DNA from 3 places in the Ensifer sp. NM-2 genome. Region 2 is predicted to be linked to each of the others. Evidence: predicted binding sites of a transcription regulator. Region 2 holds the regulator's gene; each other region holds the start of a gene.

Region 1 (7,236 bases), on a different contig from region 2:
ACGTCGTCGATTTGGACCTTGAGCAGCGTGCGGAACTTCGGATCCATTGTCGTTTCCTTGAGCTGCGCCGGCAGCATCTCGCCGAGACCTTTGAACCGGCCGACTTCGACCTTGCCGCGGCCGTTGAATTCGGTGCGCATCAGCTCTTCGCGATGGGCGTCGTCGCGGGCATAGAGCGTCTTCGAGCCCTGGCTCAGGCGGTAGAGCGGGGGTACGGCGAGATAGAGGTGGCCGCCGCGGATGAGCTCCGGCATCTCCTGGTAGAAGAAGGTGATCAGCAGCGAGGCGATGTGCGCGCCGTCGACGTCGGCGTCGGTCATGACGACGATGCGTTCGTAGCGCAGGTCCTCTTCCCGGTATTTGCTGCGAGTACCGCAGCCGAGCGCCTGGATCAGGTCGCCGATCTGCTGGTTGGCGCCCTGCTTTTCCCGACCGGCGCTGGCGACGTTGAGGATCTTGCCGCGGAGCGGCAGGATGGCCTGGTTCGCGCGGTTACGCGCCTGCTTGGCCGAGCCGCCAGCCGAATCCCCTTCGACGATGAAAAGTTCCGCACCTTCGGCTGTGTTCTGCGAGCAGTCGGCAAGCTTGCCGGGCAGGCGCAGCTTGCGCACCGCGGTCTTGCGGTTGACTTCCTTTTCCTTGCGGCGGCGGACGCGCTCGTCGGCGCGCTCGATCACCCATTCAAGCAGTTTTGCCGCCTCGGCCGGGTTGTCGGCAAGATAATGATCGAAAGGATCGCGCAGGGCGTTTTCGACGATGCGCTGTGCTTCGACGGTTGCCAGCTTGTCCTTCGTCTGGCCGACGAATTCCGGCTCGCGAATGAAGACCGAGAGCATGCCAGCGGCTGAAATCATCACGTCATCGGTGGTGATAATGGCGGCGCGCTTGTTCTGCGTCAGCTCGGCGTAATTCTTCAGACCCTTTGTGAGCGCGATGCGGAAACCTGCCTCGTGCGTCCCGCCTTCAGGCGTCGGAATGGTGTTGCAATAGGAATGGACTTGCTGGTCGCCACCATACCAGGTGACGGCCCATTCGAGCGATCCGTGGCCGTTCGACTTCTCGGACTTGCCGGCAAAGATCTCGCGGGTAACCGTGAACTCCTTTCCGAGCGTTGCGGCAAGATAGTCCTTCAGGCCGCCGGGGAAGTGGAACACCGCCCGGTCCGGTATCTCGGAGCCTTCCGGCAGCAGCGACGGATCACACGACCAGCGGATTTCGACGCCGCCGAAGAGATAGGCCTTCGAGCGTGCCATGCGGAACAGGCGCGCCGGCTCGAAGCGGGCATGCGGTCCGAAAATCTGCGGATCGGGATGAAACCGAACCCGCGTTCCGCGTCGGTTGTGGACGTCACCTAGCTCCTCCAGGCCACCCTGCGGCACGCCGCGCGAAAAGCGCTGGCGATAGAGCTTGCGATTTCTGGCAACCTCGACTTCGAGATCGTCCGACAGCGCGTTGACGACGGAGACGCCGACGCCGTGCAGACCGCCGGAAGTTTCATAGGCCTTGCCGTCGAACTTGCCGCCGGCATGCAGAACCGTCATGACGACTTCGAGCGTCGATTTGCCCGGGAATTTGGGATGGTTTTCGACCGGAATGCCGCGGCCGTTGTCGGTTACCGACAGATAGCCGTCGGCGTCGAGATGGACTTCGATGAAGTTGGCGTGCCCCGCCACCGCTTCGTCCATCGAGTTGTCGATGACTTCGGCGAAGAGATGGTGCAACGCCTTTTCATCGGTGCCGCCGATATACATGCCCGGACGCCGACGGACAGGCTCCAGCCCCTCCAGCACCTCGATCGCCGAAGCATCATAGTCGCCGCTGTCGCTGCCTTTGGGAGCAGGGCGCGGTTCTTCACGCGGAGCCGGCGCCGTTCGCGCAACAGGCGCGGCGTCTGCCACGACGGGCTTCGGTTGTTCGGGTATTGCGGAGAAGAGGTCGCTGTTGTCGTCCATGGGGCGTCTAGATCATTCCTGTCGTGCGGAGGTGCTGAAGGCCATAGCAAGACCTCGGTCTTGTCGCCATCCCCAGTCATTCGAATCACCCGAATTCTGCCAGACTCTTGCCGATTGTGCGAACAAAAGGAGAATGGCCGCGCCGGATGCCTGCAAAATAAAGCCTCTGCGTCGGCGTTTGTTACCAACTGTTGCTTTGCTGTCGGGCCGATGGCAAGGCTTTGCCGCGAACCAGGGAGCCCTTCGTTGTCCGTGTCCACAGCTGATTTTTGCTTTCGCCGGCTTGCCGCCATTTTTCTGTCCGTCGGCCTTTTTGCAAGCTCGATCGTTTGCGCCGAGGCGCAGGTGCTTAAGCCCTACAAGGACGATCTGTTTTCATACGGCAAGGTGCTGGAGGAGAGCGAGGGCGGTGACTACCGCGTCGTCGACTATCAGGAACTGCGCGATATCAATGAACGCGACGAAATTCCGGAGCGGCGCGTCAAACGCGCCTTCGTCTCGTTGGGTGTCAAAGGCGAGCAGGTCAACGAGACGCTCGATGTTGGCGGGCGCTCGCTCGACGTGACGCGCGTCGGTCGGGAGCGCGGCGCAGCATTCACCGTGATTTTCATCCATGGACGCGGGGGAGACCGGCGCCTCGGCGCCAATGATTTCTCCTTCGGCGGCAACTTCAATCGCCTGAAGAACCTCGCTGTCGCCAATGGGGGCGTTTATTACGCGCCGAGCGTGCGGTCCTTCGATGCGGCCGGGGCCGCGGACGTTGCAGGCCTGGTCAAACTTGCCGCCGAGCGCTCCGGCGGGAGACCTGTCGTGCTGGCCTGTGCCTCCATGGGCAGTTTCATTTGCTGGGGTGTGTCTCGTGACGCGGGCGCTGTGGCAGCGCTTGGCGGCATGATGATCATGGGCGGCGCTGCCGATCCTGATTTTACCAAGAGCGCCGCCTACAAGGCGAAATTGCCGATGTTCTTCAGCCATGGCAGCCGAGATAGTGTCTATCCGGCAGCGAGCCAGAAGGCGCTGTACAGCGCGTTGAAAGGGCAGGGCTATCCGGCCCGCTTCGTGCTCTTTGAGACCGGATCGCATGGAACGCCGGTCCGTATGACCGATTGGCGCGACGCCTTGAACTGGATCGGCAGCCGCTGACGGACATCGCTCGCGGCTCGGCATTTGTTAACCAGAACGGCAATTTCCGGGTGTAGGCGCGCTGCTTATTTCCACCTTTGAAAGTGATCGGCGCGATTATCCCCGGCAGATATTGCTGGGGTAGATTTCATGAATGCGCATATCGAAACACGGCAAATTCCGTTGTGTGTCGACTTGGATGGCACCTTACTGGCTGCCGACACACTGTGGGAAGGTGCTGCGATCATCGTTTTGCGCAATCCGCTGATGCTCTTCCCGATGCTCATGTGGCTATCGCAGGGCAAGGCGCGTCTGAAACATGAGGTTGCCTTGCGCTCCGGACGAATGGCGGCGGACTGGCCGTATCGCCAGGCCGTCCTTGCTCGATTGGCCGCCGAAAAGGCCCAAGGACGCGACATCGTGCTGGTTACCGGTGCTGCACCTTCCGTCGCGCGAGAGGTCGAAGCGCATATCGGGCTCTTTTCTTCGATCATGCATTCGTCGGAGGCACTCAATCTGACCAGCAGCCGAAAGCGTGATGCGTTGGTGGAACGGTTCGGCGAAGGTGGCTTCGACTATATGGGCAACAGCCGCGACGACATCGCGGTCTTCGAGGCGTCGCGCCGGGCAATCGTCGTGGCACCCGATGCGGCGGCTGAGAAATGGCGTCGTAGTCACGATGCCGAGAAACTCGACACCGGCAAAGTGAGCATGCTTGCGCCGCTGAAGTCGATCCGCGTCCATCAGTGGGCGAAGAACGTGCTGATCGGCGTGCCGATGATCCTCAATCATGAGGTGCTGCATCTGGATGCGCTGGTGAGTGTTGCCATCGCATTCTTTGCGTTCAGCTTCCTGGCCTCCGCCGTCTACGTCATCAACGACCTCTCCGATCTGGCGAACGACCGGCGCCACGCGAAGAAGCGCAACCGGCCGCTTGCCAGCGGCCAGATGTCGGTGCCGACGGCATTGGTGCTGGTCGTCTGCCTGACCCTGGCCTCGGTTTCGCTGACCTTTCTCCTTCCGTGGAAGTTTGCTGGCGTGCTGGCGTTTTATGCCTGTGCTACGACGGCCTACACCTTTGTGCTCAAGCGCAAGCTTCTCGTCGACGTGTTCACGCTTGCCGGCCTCTACACGACCCGTATCGTTGCCGGTGCGGCGGCGACCGGAACGGAACTTTCCTTCTGGCTGGTGTCGTTCGCGATCTTCTTTTTCCTCAGCCTGGCTCTGGTGAAGCGCTACGTCGAACTGCATGAATTCGACAACAAGGACGGCGGTGCCGTTCCCGGGCGCGGCTATCTCGCGGTCGATTTCGAGATGGTCGGGCAGGCAGGCGTGGCCTCAGCCTTCACTTCCGCTCTGGTGCTTGCGCTTTACGTGCACAGCAAGGAACTGCAGGAAATGTACACGACGCCGTGGGCATTGTGGCCGCTTTGCCCGCTGGTGCTTTATATGCTCCTTCGGATCTGGATGCTGGCGCGCCGTGGCATGCTGCACGAGGATCCGGTGGTCTTCATCATGCGCGATTGGCGCAGCCAGCTGACCATGCTGATCGGGGCGTTACTTATTCTTTTCGGAGCCGTCGGGCCGCAATGAACGCACAAGACTACGAAAGTTGGGGCCGGCTCGACCGTCGGCCACGACAGGGCATTTCACCCGACGACTACGAAGATCGCATCGGCAATATCGAGCCCGATGCCTTCCTGCCGTTCGGCAACGGCCGCAGCTACGGCGACAGCTGCCATAACGATCGCGGCATGCTGATCGACAACCGTCGACACGCGCGCATAATCGCCTTCGATCCGGGCACAGGGATGATGACCTGCGAAGCCGGCGTTACCCTTGGCGACGTTTTGGCCCGCGCCATTCCGCACCGCTTCTTTCTTCCCGTGACACCAGGTACGGCTTTTGTCACCGTTGGCGGCGCGCTTGCCAACGATGTCCACGGCAAGAACCACCATGCCCGCGGTACCTTCGGCAATCATGTGACTGGCTTTACGCTCCTGCGTTCCAATGGCGAGCACCTGGCCTGCACTCCGGCGGAGAACCAGGAGCTGTTTTCCGCCACGATCGGCGGAATGGGGCTCACCGGCTTGATCCTGACCGTCAGTCTTCGCCTCACCAAGGTGCCGTCGCCGCATGTGCAGCAGCACGCGATCCGCTTCGATAATCTCGACGAATACTTTGGTCTCGTCGATCGCGTCGACGAAGAACACGAATACTCAGTCGCCTGGATCGACCAGCTTGCAACGGGACGGCGTATGGGCCGTGGGGTTCTGCTGGCCGGCGACCATGCCGATGGCTCTTGCGAGCTTCCCGATATGCCGAAAGGCATGAAGCTCTCGGTGCCGTTTTCGCCACCGTTCAACCTGCTCAATTCAGCGACGCTCAAGGCCTTCAACGAATACTATTTCCGCAAGCAGAAACCGGGCGAGGCCGTGTCGACGGTGCCGTGGACTTCCTATTTCTATCCGCTCGACGCCATCGGCGCGTGGAACAGGCTGTACGGCCCCAAAGGTCTGTATCAGCACCAGAGCGTCTATCCCGCCGAGAATGCGCGGGAGATCACCGCGACGCTGATGGAGACCGCGCGCCGTGCCGGACACGCATCGTTCCTGACCGTCTTGAAGCGCTTCGGGGACGTCGCCTCCCGCGGGCTCCTATCGTTTCCGCGGCCTGGTTTTACTTTGACGCTCGACTTCGCCAATCAAGGTGAACGGACGGTTAAGCTGCTGGACAGGCTGGATGCAATCGTTGTCGAAGCCGGGGGCGCGATCAATCCTTACAAGGATGCGCGTATGAGCCCGCAAGTCTTTGAAAAATCTTTCACTTCCTGGAGGGAGCTTGAGGCTTTGCGCGATCCAGCGCTGACGTCGAACTTCTGGCGCCGCACGGCGCTGGCTTTGCCAAAGTGAGAATGCCGACAATTTTATTAAATTAAACACGCGAACTTCACTGAATATGCGTCTCTCGCGTGTAGGTACTTCCCCGGGACTGGGGGTAAAACTATGAAATATATTCCATTCATTCTCTTCACTGTGCTGACCAATGCGGCGGCACAGTTGATGCTGAAACAGGGCATGATGTCACTCGGGCCGATCTCGATGACGGCAGAGACGGCGATTGTTCGCCTGTTCCAGATCGTTTTCAATCCATGGGTCTTCGCGGGTCTCGCGACCTTTGTCATCTCGATGGCATCGCATCTCTATGTGCTGTCGAAGGTAGAGCTTTCCTTCGCCTATCCGTTCCTGAGCCTGGCCTATGTGGCGGTTGCGATCTTCGCCTACTTCGTCTTCCGCGAGGACCTCAATGCCTGGCGCATCGCCGGCATCGCGCTCATCTGCGTTGGAACGGTTCTGATCGCCCAGTCGGGCATGTCATCCCATGGCGACGAAAAGTCGATCGATACGGCTGGTGCAAGAACAGCAGATTTCGGGAGCAAGTCATGAAGCATATTATCTTTGGTGGCGACGGTTTCGTCGGCCGGCATCTGGCGCAGCGCCTCGTTCAGGATGGCGAGGAGGTCGTGGTCGCCGATATCGTCAAGTCCGATCTGCCGCACTACAACCGTGCCCGCTTCGTCCATTGCGATGTGACGCAGATGAGCGATGTGCTGAAGGTCGGTATCGGCCCTGACGACATGGTCTACAACATGGCGGCCAAGATGCTGTCACCGTTGCAGATCCGTTCGAAGCGCTGGGATTTCTTCTGGCCGGTCAACTACTACGGTGCCGAGAACATCATGAAGGCCATGGGCGCAGCCAATGCGTCGCGTCTCGTTCAGTTCACCACGGACATGATCTACGGCCACACGGTGCAGTCGCCGCAGACCGAGGACCATCCGGCAAAGCCGCTCGGCGAATACGGAAAATCGAAGTGGGCAACGGAGCAACTTGCCGCTCAATGGCGCAAGCAGGGCATGAACATCTCGATCTTCCGCCCACGCCTGATCATCGGACCCGGCCGCCTCGGTATCCTCGAAAAACTGTTCAAGCTGATCGACATGAACCTGCCGGTGCCGATGATCGGTTCGGGCAGGGTACCGTACCAGTTCATCTCGGTGTTCGACTGCGCCGAAGCGGCGCGGCTCGCCTGGAAGGGTGGCGTGCCCAACGAGGCCTACAACCTCGGCTCGGATAGTCCTCCTTCGGTGCGTGAGCTTCTC
Region 2 (7,236 bases):
CACTTCCATCGTCATCAACTTGGCAAGAGAGGCGGGCGGAACCGGTTCGTTCTCGGCGCGGGAAAACAGAACGGTGCCGGTTTCGGCATCCACCAGCAGGATCTGCTTTGCCTTGGTGTCAAACGCCACCGGCGGCGTCTGAGCCGCTGCCGCACTCGCGAGCAACGCCGCAAGGCCGAACGTGACCGTAAGCATCATCAAGCGCATGGGAAACTCCGGTTTCCCATTGGGCATAGCAGCGTCATCAGAATGGTACAACGCCCCAGGTTACCTGAGCGAACCGGTTCTGCCTTGGCGCTTCGCATGGGCAACGATGGATTCAGGCGTAAGCGGATTGGTCTCGACCATGATCGCTTCAAACGGCGATTCCGCATCGCTTACCCGCACTTCCACATAGGCGGCCGCATAGGCCATGTTGCCGTCAGGCATCGGAATGTATTCCGGTCGCTCGCGCGGGATCGGCCCGATTTCCGGAAGCATGACGAACTCGCTCAGCGACGGCGGTGCTGCAAATTGCGGGACAGGTGCAGCCAACGCCGTTACCGTACCGGCGGTATCAAGGGACGATTTCGGCGGAATGACCAGCGTTCCCAACTGGTTGCGCATCGGCTCATTCGAGGCGACCATCACGCCGGTTGCGATCTGGCCCTCCGGCATGACGCCCGGACTGCGGTCGCCCTTCGTGACATAGGACGCCATGAGATAGGGCATGTCGTTGCCTTCAAGCGGTGCGCGGCCGACATATTGCACCCGAACCTTGGCACTGCCCTTCTGCTTGATATCGAGCAAATCGGCTGTCTTCGACGAAACGTCGATGATGCGGCCATATTCATAGGGACCGCGATCGTTCACACGAACGATGACGGAAGTGCCGTTTTCGGTGTTGGTGACACGCGCATAGCTCGGCAGCGGAAAGGTCGGATGCGCGGCGGACAGATGAAGCTTGTCGTAGACTTCGCCATTGGCCGTCAGGCGACCATGAAAGGCCGAGCCGTACCAGGACGCGACACCGGTCTTGTTGTAACCGAAATCTTCCTTCGGCTGGTACCACTTGCCCTTGACCTGATAGGCTTTGCCGACCTGAAAGCGGCCGCCGCCCTTCGGAATATTCTTGCCGGTAGCGACACGGGGGCTCGCCTTCACGCCATAAACGGACTCAGCAAAGTATTCTTTGCTTCTCGACTTGCTCTTCTTGATACTGGACGTCGATCCGCAAGCCGCAAGCGTTGCGCAAAGCACAGGGACCGCCGCAAGGCGCAGTCCCTTGATCAGATATGCCGCATTTTTACTGGATGTCATCTGTCCCACAACATCATTCGAATAAGCCGTACTCGAAACCTTCCACTCGTGCCCCCAGCGGAAATCTCGGCGTCCCGAAACGGAACAGTCGATTAATCATGACAGCAACAAGGCAAAATTGCGAACCGACGAATGGCTGACGGCTCGAAATCTCCAGTTATGGTTTACGAATGGTTACCCGGACAAAATGGGCAGCGGATGCGCCAAGAAAATCTTTCCGCCCACGCATGTTAAATCTTGCAAAGCAGCAAGGCTTCGCGCAATAACGCCCTGCCCGGAGGAGTGGCCGAGCGGTTTAAGGCACCGGTCTTGAAAACCGGCGTGCGTGAAAGCGCACCGTGGGTTCGAATCCCACCTCCTCCGCCATGGCTGTCTCATTTTTCGCCACCCATTATTGCGCTCGGTCGCCAAGTGAATGCTTTGGCGGCGAACGCATACAAGTTTTGCGAGTATTCCCCGATCATAGCCGCAGCATTGACGGCGCTTGCAAGGCGGTGGCTCGACCCGCTTGCCATCCCAGATAATTTGAGGGAAAGTCTGATTCCGGCCCATCGAGCCCTGGGCGATCTCCCAGAACTAGAGAAAACCATGCCTCTTAAATATTTGACGACAGCCGCTTTTCTCGCGCTTCTTGCACTTGCCGGATGCGCAAGCACCGGCGGCAGCAACACGACCTATGCGCAGTGGCAAGGTCCAACACCTGTACCCGATCCGTCTGCGGCGAGTCCCGGCGGTTTCCGGCTCAGCTACTAACTTGCGCTAGTATACGCGTGTCGGACGGAGCGCATCGCGCGCTCCCATCCCCGGCCGCGCGATTTCAGTCGCATAGAGCTATTGGCCGCGAGATATTGTGATCGCGGGGCGATACAGGCGCCCATCGTTTGATCGGACGCCAGTCCCGGTGGAGCCCCTTCCGCTGCTTGATCCTATACTTCCAGGGAAATCGTCGTGAATCGCCGCATCACCGGTGGAAAGTATTGACTTCAATTATATTAGATATTCTTGATATTCAGTCCTCCAACAACCGAGGAACTGAACGATGCCCACCTACATCATTGAACGCGACGTCCCAGGGGCCGACAAGCTCAACCAGGACGACCTTTGCGCATTATCGGCAAAATCCAATGCTGTCGTCGCCGATCTTGGCGTACCATATACATGGATCACCAGTTATGTCGCCGGCGACAAGATTTACTGCGTCCACGAGGCATCAAGCGCCGACGTCATTCGCGAACATTCGGAACGCGCCGGATTTCCGGCGAACAAGATAACCGAAGTTGCTGCCGTCATAGGGCCTGCGACAGCATCCCAGGGGCGCAACGGTAAGTGACCGAAGCGACGTTATCATCGCAGTGCCCGGACACCGGGCACGAATGCGCGACGCAACGCCGGCAAAACAGTGATCCACCGGCACCGTCATTGACTTACGGCGGTATCAATGCAGGCTGGTTTGCCGGCATTCGGCGCCCATGCAGGGTTCCCCGGCACACCTTCCAAGGAGACGATCATGGCAAAAGGTCAAGTGCGAAGTAACCGCGAGGTTAGAAAGCCAAAGAAGGACAAGACTGTCAAAGCCGCCGTTGTGACGGAAGGCTCACAGGTGAAGCTGGCCGGCAGCAGTTTCTCCCTGGGCAAGAAAGACAAGAAGTAAGACGGTCGGCTTTAACCTCTCGAACTAACGACATGAGAGAGATATCCGTCAGTGGCCAGTCGAACTGGGGTGCGCAACGTCTCCGCGACATCCCGGCGCGACTGGTCGAGCACCCGCGGTCAGATGCCGGTTTCGTAGCGCGTTTGAACGTCGTATGTATTTGGCTGGAGATGCGAAGATCGCTACAGGCGGATGCCGCTGGCCACTCGCACTCCATTACGGCGTCCAACATCATCGGAAGCATTTGCGGCGGGTATTGTTGATCAGCTGCCAGCGCCACGCTTTGAGGCGGGCGCCGGAAAATCGAAAACGCCAACGCACCTCACGCCAATCTTTGTGCCTTCATTGCCACAGCTTGAGCACCAGTGCTCGCCTTTCGCAAAGAACTGTTGAACACGGCACAGTGCCCGGCATGCTTGCTGGACTTCGGAACGAAAGCACGGTTCACATCGTTAACCAAACCATCGCCGCCACCTCTGATCTAGTGGACGTTCACCGTGCTTGCAGCCTTGCTTATCGCCTCGATTATCGCATCGCCTAACATCGCCCTCAGCGCTGCCACGGTCGACGACCTGCAAGCCGACTTCGAAACGGCCGTGCCCTGCCAGCAGATAGACGGCCGGAACGTTTGGAAGGGAACGATCGCCTACTACATCCAGTCCTTCGTCTATCAAGGCGACACGCCGGTCGCGACCGAAGCGGCCGACGCTGTGCTGCCGGAGGACAACTCCGCGGAAACCGTCAAGGAATTCGAGGACGCCTGCTCCGCGACGCAGCCGGCCTGATTCAGGCCTCCTCTAGCAGATCGCCCATCGATATTTCTGCTGATCCCTTGATGGCAGGCTATTTCCACTGCGTCCCATCGGCCGCGGCGCAACCGTGCGGCGGGTGTCCGTTGCCAAATGTCAGCTTCAGCCGGTCACAACCCCATTGATTGAGCGGCCCGGGCATCGCCGCATTCAACGCGATACCAACTTCGTCAAACGGGCTCTGCTTGTTATCCACGTATTGATACCAGCGAAACCCAAGGATCGCGGTCGCGGCGACAACGATGGTCAGCAAGATTTGAATCAGCTTCGTCATTAAACCCTCATTCCATAAACGGAAGGAGGCATATCAGCCTCGCGCGGCGCGTGCAGCGACGAGTTGGTCAATCTGCGCTTGATTGAACCAACATTCACAGAATTTTAGGCACTTGCGGAACACATATGGAACAGATAGTGTCTGTTCTTGATTTGTTTCACGCCTCTGGAGCGACTTGCCATGCTGACCCGCAAGCAACAGGAATTGCTTCTTTTCATCCATGAACGAATGAAGGAGTCCGGTGTACCGCCGTCCTTCGACGAGATGAAGGATGCACTCGACCTGGCATCCAAGTCGGGCATTCACCGGCTGATCACAGCGCTCGAGGAACGCGGCTTCATACGCCGGCTTCCCAACCGCGCCCGAGCGCTCGAAGTCATCAAACTGCCGGAAGCCTATGCTGCGAGCGCGCAGCCCCGTCGCGGGTTTTCGCCGAGCGTCATCGAGGGTAGCCTTGGCAAACCGCCCGCCCCTGCCCCCGCGGCGAAAACGCTGCCGGTTGCCGACAACAGCTCCGTGTCGGTTCCAGTGATGGGCCGCATTGCCGCCGGCGTGCCGATCTCGGCGATACAGAACAACACCCACGACATTACCGTGCCGCTCGATATGATCGGCAGCGGCGAGCACTACGCCCTTGAAGTGAAGGGTGATTCGATGATCGAGGCCGGCATTTTCGATGGCGATACGGTGATCATCCGCAATGCCACCACGGCCAATCCCGGCGATATCATCGTGGCACTAGTCGATGACGAGGAAGCAACGTTGAAACGCTTCCGGCGCAAGGGCGCTTCAATTGCTCTAGAGGCCGCCAACCCGGCCTATGAGACGCGCATCTTCGGGCCTGACCGGGTCAAGATTCAGGGCAAGCTCGTCGGCTTGATCCGCCGCTACCACTAAGCCCGTCTCACGCCAGCGCAATTCGAGGAAAAGTGCGGAGCGGTTTTCCGCCAGGAAATGCGTAAAAACAAATAGATAGAGCGCCTAGTGACTCCGTTTAAACCGGAAACGCTCTAGCCGCCTTCATGCCGGCCAGCCGCTCTCTTACTTCAACGTCTCGCCACATAGGGTAGCGAGACGGAGATTTTCGGATCGAGTGTTTTTCACGCTCGACGGATTTTACTCGTGAATCGAGTACTCGCCCAACTCGCAGAGATCCTGCTTGTCTTCAGTCGTGTCGAGACCGGAACCTTCTTCGAATTCAAAGCGCATGTCGTATTTGCAGACATCACGTCCGTCGGCGATGGTAATTTCCATGCTTTCGCCCGGATTAAGCACCTGCCGCCCGAAGACGTCGTCTTCCCACTGATCAACACCGACCGGCGATGTGTAGAAGTTCGTCAAAACGGCATTCGTCTTGTTCTTAAGCTGAAAGACGAGATCCTCAGCGCTTGCGGTGGCCGTCGTTACGGCAAGAATGGCAAGAGCAGTCAGGGCGATCTTATATTTCATTTTATGTCTTTTCCTCCATTGTTGGCTTTGTTTGACACTACCTATACGGGTCGCGCTGTTGGGATATTCATTCCCAGTTCTGTCTAGAGACAATATTTTCAGCACTGACAATAGTGACCGAATCACCATTTCGGGGCGCGTCCTCGCAAGGCCATGTCGTTGGCGACTGCGGACGTTCGCAAACTGGCGGGCAAGCGCAGCCCGGTCGAATTGCGCTTTGAAAACAGTGGTTGGCTGCGATGCGGGCAGCCTCGCTGCGCGTGTTGGACGCGCCGCATTGGCCCATGTTCCTTGCCCCCCGAAAACCGTACCTGCGTGCCGGCAGCATGTCCTTTGCGCAGGCACGCACAGCGTTTCACTTTCGACAATCGGGCTGCTATTGACGGAGAACCGCTTTAGCCAATCGCGCAGGCGCTGGGTGACTTGTTGCTTTCATCGTGCGAGGGGCTGAATCACGCGCTCGCCCGCCCTATCTACGTCACACTTTCGTTGACGCTCGCAACGAGCACGCGGCCGCTTACGCCACCGATGGCCGGTATTTCGACCGCCTTCGGATCTGCGTTCGCCTTGAACCTCGCGTGGGGCGTCGACCGCCAGCGGCATTCGCCGCTGCCAAACCTGTTGAGCGTGTGGCCGATGGCGCTCAATTCTCCTGAACGGAAACCCCGTCCTGGCCAATCTTGATCTCTACGCCGGTCGGTTTTGTTTCCTCGCGGTAGACATAGGCGCCGAGACCAATGACGGCGACGGCGAGCATGGCAATGATCAGATAGAGCCCATTACGGTTCATTCAGCAATTCCTCGCTTGGGTACGGTATGGGTAACTAGGTTCGTACCCAAGAAAGGCAACGGTGCGACGCGGACAGTTCGCTCCTCGCGCGGATGATGCAGGACGGATGCGAACGGCCGTAGGCTTTTTCTCCGCACGATCCGTTGGCCGAGCGCTCTTGCGACGCATCGGCTCGGGCCGCGGAACGTCCCCGACGTGGAGCACGAAAGCGTGCTGGCGCACGTATCGGGCACTTGGTCTGAATATGTGCCCGATGCGCGACGAGACGCCTCGTACCCCGCGCCTGAGCCCAATCGGCTGATGGCCCTACAACGAACGGCCTCAACGGGAGTGCGGTCCTCTGGATTGAGACTGCCCCCGAATGCGCTTGAGCACAAGCAACCCACCTCATAAGAAAGCTCATCAAATGCGCTTCAAAATCAGATGGATGATTGGATGAATCTCGATGTTCAGAACCTTGACGGAGCCTGCCACTGCGGAACGGTTCGCTTCAATGTGAAACTGAAGAGCGGCCTCCGCACCGCCCGCCGTTGCACTTGCTCCTATTGCCAGTTGAAGGGCGCGGTTGCCGTCTCTGCCGCCAAGGACGGGGTCACGGTTCTCTCCGGCGGCGAGGCACTCACCAAATATCAGTTCAACACGAAGGCTGCAGAGCATTACTTCTGCTCGAAGTGCGGCATCTACACATTCCACAAGCCGCGCGCGAACCCGGATTTCTACGGCGTCAACGCCGCGTGCCTTGAAGGCATAAGCCCATTCGATTTCGAGGAGCTACCGGTGAACGACGGCATCAACCACCCGATGGACACGAAGGGATCGACCGGCCCAAGGCTCGCAGGAACGCTCAAGTTTATCCCGGCGGAGTGACGACAGGCGCGGCTGGCAGGACGCCGGCCGCAGCCGTTCAAACTGCTGCACCCTGAATGAGGGGGGCGTTCGTTGCGCCGCCAAGACGTCGAAGATC
Region 3 (7,236 bases), on a different contig from region 2:
CCCCCTCCTGGCGGCAGACGACGACATCGATGTCGGTGTCGTAGAGCGCATCCAGCACCGCCAGATAGCTTTCCCCCGGTACGCAGGCGATGCGTTTGACGCCATTGGCGACGAGCGCGTCGACGACGAGCTGACCTCCAGTTTTCATGCTTTCCTCCCGATAGTCATTCTTTTGTTTTCAGATCACTTGTTTTCAGATCGCCGGCGAAACCGGAGCGATGCTCGCGGTCTTGTCGACCCGGCGTTCCCGCCAGATGATGTAGAGGCCGGAGCCGATGATGATGGAAATGCCCAGCCATTTCAGCGCGTCGGGCAGGTCGCCGAAGACGAGCCAGCCGAAGATCGTCGCCGAGACGATTTCGAGATATTGCAGCGGCGCCAGCACCGAGGCGGGGGCGGAGCGATAGGCATAGACCCCAAGCACGCCGGAGATAGTGGCGGTGACGCCGACGCCGAGCAGATAGAACCAGGTGTTGCCCTCGGGCCAGACCGGGTCGAAGATACCAGATCCGCTGCCTTCGCCGAGCCAGAGCAGTACGAGACAGAAGAGACCGCCCCAGATGCCGGCATGGAACTGCATCGACCACGGGTCCTCATTCTGCGCCACCATGCGCGTCACCAGCAGGAACACCGCCAGGCCGAAGGCGGCGACGATCGGCAGCAGCGCGATCAGGCCCACCTCCTGCATGCTTGGCTGGATGACAAGGAGCGCGCCGAGGAAACCGACGGCACAGGCGGTGTAGCGCCGCCAGCCGATCGTCTCCTTGAGGAAGATGCTGCCGAGGATGGTGAGGATGATCGGCTCGACGAAGAAGATGGCGATGGCGTCGGCCACCTCCATTACCTTCAGCGTGGTGATGAAGGACAGCATGGTGACGACAAGCAGGCCGCCGCGCAGCGCGTGCAGCCCGGTCTTGCGCCAGGTGAGGTCGAACAGGCTGCCGCGCACGAGCACGATCGGCAGGATGAAGACGACCTGCAGGATGAAGCGCACGGCGGTGATCTGTGCCGACGGTACTGTCGAGATCGCGAGCTTGGCGAAGATGTCGATCAGCGGCGACAACAGCACCGAAAGGACCATCAGCGTCAGGCCGAAGGAGATGCGGTCATTGGCGTTGGAGGTCTTGGGGAGGGACATGTCTGCCATGATGATGTCGGGTCAGGTCCTCTTGCCGGCCACAGCCTTGGCGGCAACAGAATGGCCGACAGAAGATTTGCCGACGGCCGATTGGCACCAGGCCGCAAACTCCGCTGTTGCCTTCTCACGGCCGATCTCGTTGAGCGTCTCGTGGCGCATGCCCTCATGGATCGTTACCGATACATCCGTCATTCCGCGCGCCTTCATGCGCTCGCCGAGCCAGCGGACGGCACCGCCGTTTTCGGTCGAGGGATCGGCGCTGCCGCCGACGAGATGAACAGGCAGGCCGGCGGGCAGGCGCGCCAGCCGGTCGGCCCGTGCGCCGGCAAAGGCGAGCCGCATCAGATCCAGCCAGAGCGACACCGTCGCGTCGAAGCCGCACAGCGGATCGGCGATATATTTGGCCACCTCCGCCTCGTCGCGCGACAGCCAGTCGGAATCGGTCTTGCGATCCTTGATCGCCTGACCCCAGGCGCCAAAAGTGAGCTTCGACAACAGCGGGCTCGGCACATCCGAGCCCTTGAGCGCCTTTTCGATCTTCAGGATCAACTGGCCGCCGCGCCCGGCGATACCAGGGCGGAAATTCGAGTTCCAGACGGCGAGTGCATCGTAGAGACCTGGATCGGTCTCGGCGGCGTTGAGCGCGATCAGCCCGCCCATCGAGTGACCGAAGAGGATGACCGGCAGGCCGCCCGGATGGGCGGCGGTGGCGAGCGTGCGCATGGCCCTGATGTCGGCAAACACCTTGTCGAGACCTGAGCTGTTCGAGAACATGGCCAGCGGCGCATCCGGCGCGCGCGTCGCGCCATGTCCGCGATGGTCGTGGGCATAGACGTGAAAGCCGTGGCCGGCCATCGCCTCGGCAAAACGGGCATAGCGGCCGGAATGTTCGGCAAGGCCATGGCTGACAAGAAGAATGCCACGCGCGTCGGCAGCTGCCGGAAAATGGCGCCAGTTCAAGATAGCGCCTGTCGGGCTCTGATGCGTCCTCACCTGCCCGAACATGCCTTCTCCCGGACCAATCGTCAGACTCTGCCGATATCAAATCGATTTACAGGGGAAAGGCAATCGCTGCTTGTTGATCGTTACGCATGAGGTCACAAGCGATTTCGCGGACCTGTAATTAACAGTTCCAATTTTCCCGTTTTGAGCGATATTTGTTCCCGTTTTGTTTTATCGGGAGAGTGTCATGGCATGTTGGAGTAAAGCGGTATCAAGTCCAATGACAATTGTTGCGATGGCGCTGGCAATGCTGCTTGCTCCATCCTTGTTTGCCTTGGCGCAAGAGAAGGTTGATGCCGCGGCGGAAGGCGCCTCGGGCCGCACGGAATATGTGCTTGCCGTCAGCTGGCAGCCGGGCTTCTGCGAGACGCGGCCGCAACGCAAGGAATTCGCCAACCAGACGGCCGAACGTTTCGATGCCACGAACCTGTCGCTGCACGGGCTCTGGCCCTTGCGCAAGAGCTATTGCGGGGTGGCGGCCGAGATGCGCACCCAGGACCGCAAGGGCGACTGGCTCGATCTGCCGAAGCTCGCCATGGCCGATGATACGGCGGCGCGGCTGCTGGTCGCCATGCCGGGCGTTCAATCCGGCCTCGATCGTCACCAATGGTTGCGCAGCGGCACCTGCCAGACGGCACCGGTCGACGACTATTTCGCCACGCAACTGCATATGCTCGACGAGCTCAACCGGTCCGCCGTCGGCGCGCTCTTTCGGGCGCGTATCGGCTCGGAACTCGATGAGAAGGCGATCAAGCAGGCTTTCGACCAGAGCTTCGGCGCAGGGGCCGGCGACCGGGTGCGCATGCGCTGCCAGACGGTCGCGGGACGCAGCGTCATCACCGGCCTGACGATCGGCTTGACGGGAGACGTTTCGGGCAAATCCAGCCTCGCGCCGCTGATCCAGGCGGCGGGGCCGACGGAGTTCAAATGTGCCAAGGGCATTGCTGACGCGGCAGGCCGCGGATAGCGGCTGACAAGGCGCTCCGGCATGGGATAGGCGGGGGCAAACGCCTTTGGCGATTGCCCCTTTGCACTAATTCGCCTACATAGCGGGCAAATTTCCTTCCCATGCGGAGCATTCTTTTATGGCACGTCAGTTCATCTATCATATGGCCGGGCTCAATAAGGCCTATGGCGCGAAGAAGGTCCTGGAGAACGTTCATCTGTCGTTCTATCCGGACGCGAAGATCGGTATCCTCGGCCCGAATGGTGCCGGTAAGTCGACGGTGCTGCGCATCATGGCCGGCCTCGACAAGGAATATACCGGCGAGGCCTGGATCGCCGAAGGTGCGACCATCGGCTACCTGCCGCAGGAGCCGCAGCTCGACCCGACCAAGACCGTGCTCGAAAACGCCATGGAAGGCGTTGCCGCCAAGACGGCGATCGTCGAGCGCTACAACGAGCTGATGATGAACTATTCCGACGAGACGGCGGAAGAGGGCGCAAAGCTTCAGGACATCATCGACAGCCAGAACCTGTGGGATCTCGAGAGCCAGGTCGAAATGGCCATGGAAGCGCTGCGCTGCCCGCCGGGTGATGCAGACGTCACAAGTCTTTCGGGCGGTGAAAAGCGCCGTATTGCGCTCTGCAAGCTGCTTCTGTCGCAGCCGGACCTGCTGCTGCTCGACGAACCGACCAACCACCTCGACGCCGAGACGATCGCCTGGCTCGAAAAGCACCTGCGCGAATATCCCGGCGCCGTGCTGATGATCACCCACGACCGCTACTTCCTCGACAACGTCACCGGCTGGATCCTCGAACTCGACCGCGGCCGCAGCATTCCCTACGAGGGCAACTATTCGGCCTACCTCATCGCCAAGGCCAAGCGCATGCAGCAGGAAGGCCGCGAAGAGGCTTCCCGCCAGAAGGCGATCGCCCGCGAGCAGGAATGGATCGCATCCAGCCCGAAGGCCCGTCAGGCCAAGTCCAAGGCGCGTATCCGCTCCTACGACGAACTGGTCAACGCCGCTGAAAACCAGCGTCCGGGCGACGCGCAGATCATCATCCCGGTCGGCGAGCGTCTCGGCCAGGTGGTCATTGAAATGGACGGCGTCACCAAGGGGTACGGCGACCGCCTACTCATCGACGGCCTGTCGCTGAAGCTGCCGCCGGGCGGCATCGTCGGCATCATCGGCCCGAACGGTGCCGGTAAGACGACGCTCTTCCGCATGATCACCGGCCAGGAACAGCCCGACAGCGGCTCGATCCGTATCGGCGAAACCGTGCACCTCGGCTATGTCGACCAGAGCCGCGACGCGCTCGACGGCAACAAGACCGTCTGGGAAGAAATCTCCGGTGGTGCCGAAGTCATCAAGCTCGGCAAATACGAGATGAACTCGCGCGCCTATTGCTCGACCTTCAACTTCAAGGGCGGCGACCAGCAGCAGAAGGTCGGCAATCTTTCGGGTGGTCAGCGCAACCGCGTTCACCTCGCCAAGATGCTGAAGAACGGCGGCAACGTGCTGCTGCTCGACGAACCGACCAACGACCTCGACACCGAGACGCTGGCGGCACTTGAAATCGCGCTGGAAAACTTCGCCGGTTGCGCCGTTATCATCAGCCACGATCGCATGTTCCTCGACCGTCTGGCGACCCACATCCTCTCCTTCGAAGGAGACAGCCAGGTCGAATGGTTCGAAGGCAACTTCGAAGACTACGAGAAGGACAAGATCCGTCGCCTCGGCCCGGATTCGGTCAACCCGAAGCGCGTCACCTACAAGCGCCTGACGCGCTAACACTCTGGCACGTCGCGTGAGCCTCGGCTTGCGCGACGTGCGCCCCGCTCAAAGCGTAGCGATTTCCAGGATTCGCTTGCTGCGCCGTAAGCTCTGGTTTTGCACATTTCGTTATCGCAAAACCGCAGCGCACCTTTGGGTGACGTGCTTTCAGCCCTGGCTCGGAAACGATTTAAGGGAGAAGGCATGCCACAGCTTTGACGTTGCGGCATCCTGCCCCGTCTCGTTTCGCGCCAGTCTCAGCCGCCTGCTTGCATATGTCGTATCCCGAACCGATGGCTGGTTCGGGCGATACGCTCTCCCGCCAACCATTCCATAGAATGCGTCATGGACGCTGCGGTGCGTGACCCTTGCCGCTGGCCCTCTCGTTGAAACCGCTTCTTTGGATGCGTCGTCCACATTGCGCTGCGTTGAGACTGTGGGCATCCGCGGTCAAGGGCGGGAGCGGGCCGCGAGGCGGAGAGCGCAGGGCAGGGTCAGTGGCACGCCACGCCGCAAAGGCATCGTCAACGGGCGGAGCGCAAGCTTCGCCCGTTTGCGTGTCGAAACGGTGGAAAATCCTGTTCCTGGAGCGGCATAGTTTGGTCTCTTCGCGCAAATCCGCTTGCGCTACATCCGCAAATCACATAAACATATCTTTATGTGTTGATGGGGAATGATATGGCGGATCAGAGAGAGCTTGGTCTCGACGCGCTGGTGGATGTGCTGAAGGCTGCGGGTGAGCCGACCCGCATGCGCCTTCTCGCGCTGCTTGCCGCTGGGGATCTCACCGTCACTGATCTTACCGAAATTCTCGGACAATCGCAGCCCCGCATTTCGAGGCACCTGAAGCTCCTGGCCGAGGTCGAACTCGTCGACCGCTATCAGGAAGGCGCCTGGGCCTATTTCCGCCTTCGCCAGGAGGGCGCCCGCGTGTCGCTGGTCAGGGCGATGCTTGCATCCGCCACCGGCGACGACGCAGTTCTGTCGCGCGATGCATCCCGGCTCGTCACCTTGAAGAAAGCGCGGGCCGAAAAGGCGCAGGCCTATTTCAGCCGCAACGCGGCCGGCTGGGACGAGCTTCGGCGCCTGCATGTCAGCGAGCGGGATGTGGAGACGGCACTGCGCGACATGGTTGGCGACGAGCCGGTCGAGAGCCTGCTGGATCTTGGCACCGGCACAGGGCGCATCCTGCAACTGTTCGAAGGGCTCTATCGGCGCGGCATCGGCATCGATGCCAGTCGCGACATGCTGGCCGTTGCCCGCTCCAATCTCGACCGCGCCGGCATCACCAAGGCGTCGATCCGCCACGGCGATATCTTCAACTTGCCGCTTGATGGCCAGTTCTTCGATCTCGTCACCATCCACCAGGTGCTGCATTTCCTCGATCAGCCGGAAGCGGCGATCGCTGAGGCGGCACGCATGCTGACGCCGGGCGGGCGGTTGGTGATCATCGATTTTGCGCCGCACGGGCTGGAGCACTTACGCGACGAGCATGCCCATGCGCGGCTTGGCTTCTCGCATCAGGCGATGACCGACTGGCTGGCAAAGGCCGGGCTCGCCCTGGAAAAGACGACCGATCTGTCGCCGGAAGGCACGGACGGAGGAAAACTGACGGTGACGATCTGGCTTGCGCGCGATCAGCGGGCCGTCGAGGAGAGCGAAGCGCCACATCAGCGCATGCAAGCAGGGGGAATTTGAGAATGACGGCACAGACGCTTTATCCCGCCGAGCGCGGCAATCTGCGGCTTTCCTTCGAATATTTCCCCCCCAAGACCGACGAGATGGAAGCACAGCTCTTTCAGACTGCGGAAGATCTCTCGGTCTTTTGTCCCGCCTTCGTCACTGTCACCTATGGGGCCGGCGGTTCGACCAAGGCGCGGTCTCTGACAACAGTCAGACGGATGATCGAGGAGAAGGGCTTTGCCAACACGGCCGCGCACCTGACCTGCGTCGGCGCGCCGAAGGCCGAGGTGGACACTGTTATCGACGAATTTCTCGCTTTCGGCGTTCGGCACTTCGTCGCATTGCGCGGCGATCCGCAGGGCGGCATCGGCAGCACCTATCAGCCCTTTCCCGGTGGTTACGAGAGCAGCTCCGACCTCGTGCGGGCGCTTCGCGATCGTGGTGACGTCGAAATCTCTGTGTCGTCCTATCCGGAAAAGCACCCGGAAAGCCCTGATGTGGCGGCTGACATCGACATGCTGAAGCGCAAGGTGGATGCGGGCGCGACGCGGGCGCTTACCCAGTTCTTCTTCGACAACGACGATTTCGAGCGCTACCTCGAGCGCGTCCGCCGGACCGGCATCGAGATCCCGATCGTGCCCGGCATCCTGCCGATCAACAATCTCGGTCAGGTGCAGAAGTTCGCCGGTCTTTGCG

The links. Region 2 encodes LexA, which represses DNA repair genes until DNA is damaged. Its sites were predicted from a motif close to TGTTCNNNNTGTGTTCNG; they were not measured.
Region 1: the regulator LexA is predicted to act here: its motif matches at 2,071-2,088, upstream of parE (DNA topoisomerase IV subunit B).
Region 3: the regulator LexA is predicted to act here: its motif matches at 2,297-2,314, upstream of C6558_RS07885 (ribonuclease T2).

The regions. Positions count from the first base shown of each region.
Region 1 covers NZ_PVZR01000011.1:183,762-190,997, reverse strand. Annotated here, with positions in the region: gene parE (DNA topoisomerase IV subunit B) at 1-1,952, opposite strand, end outside; gene C6558_RS21940 (alpha/beta hydrolase) at 2,163-3,095, shown strand; gene C6558_RS21935 (UbiA family prenyltransferase) at 3,225-4,667, shown strand; gene C6558_RS21930 (FAD-binding oxidoreductase) at 4,664-5,986, shown strand; gene C6558_RS21925 (transporter) at 6,080-6,520, shown strand; gene C6558_RS21920 (NAD(P)-dependent oxidoreductase) at 6,517-7,236, shown strand, end outside.
Region 2 covers NZ_PVZR01000018.1:23,185-30,420, reverse strand. Annotated here, with positions in the region: gene C6558_RS28140 (D-alanyl-D-alanine carboxypeptidase family protein) at 1-207, opposite strand, end outside; gene C6558_RS28135 (septal ring lytic transglycosylase RlpA family protein) at 268-1,299, opposite strand; tRNA gene C6558_RS28130 (tRNA-Ser) at 1,576-1,665, shown strand; gene C6558_RS28125 (DUF4242 domain-containing protein) at 2,339-2,629, shown strand; gene C6558_RS40065 (hypothetical protein) at 2,807-2,950, shown strand; gene C6558_RS28115 (hypothetical protein) at 3,448-3,735, shown strand; gene C6558_RS28110 (hypothetical protein) at 3,794-4,033, opposite strand; gene lexA (transcriptional repressor LexA) at 4,214-4,930, shown strand; gene C6558_RS28100 (hypothetical protein) at 5,150-5,482, opposite strand; gene C6558_RS28095 (hypothetical protein) at 6,126-6,272, opposite strand; gene C6558_RS28090 (GFA family protein) at 6,708-7,139, shown strand.
Region 3 covers NZ_PVZR01000003.1:115,040-122,275, forward strand. Annotated here, with positions in the region: gene C6558_RS07870 (thiamine pyrophosphate-binding protein) at 1-148, opposite strand, end outside; gene C6558_RS07875 (DMT family transporter) at 194-1,147, opposite strand; gene C6558_RS07880 (alpha/beta fold hydrolase) at 1,160-2,143, opposite strand; gene C6558_RS07885 (ribonuclease T2) at 2,361-3,107, shown strand; gene ettA (energy-dependent translational throttle protein EttA) at 3,226-4,875, shown strand; gene C6558_RS07895 (metalloregulator ArsR/SmtB family transcription factor) at 5,536-6,555, shown strand; gene metF (methylenetetrahydrofolate reductase [NAD(P)H]) at 6,558-7,236, shown strand, end outside.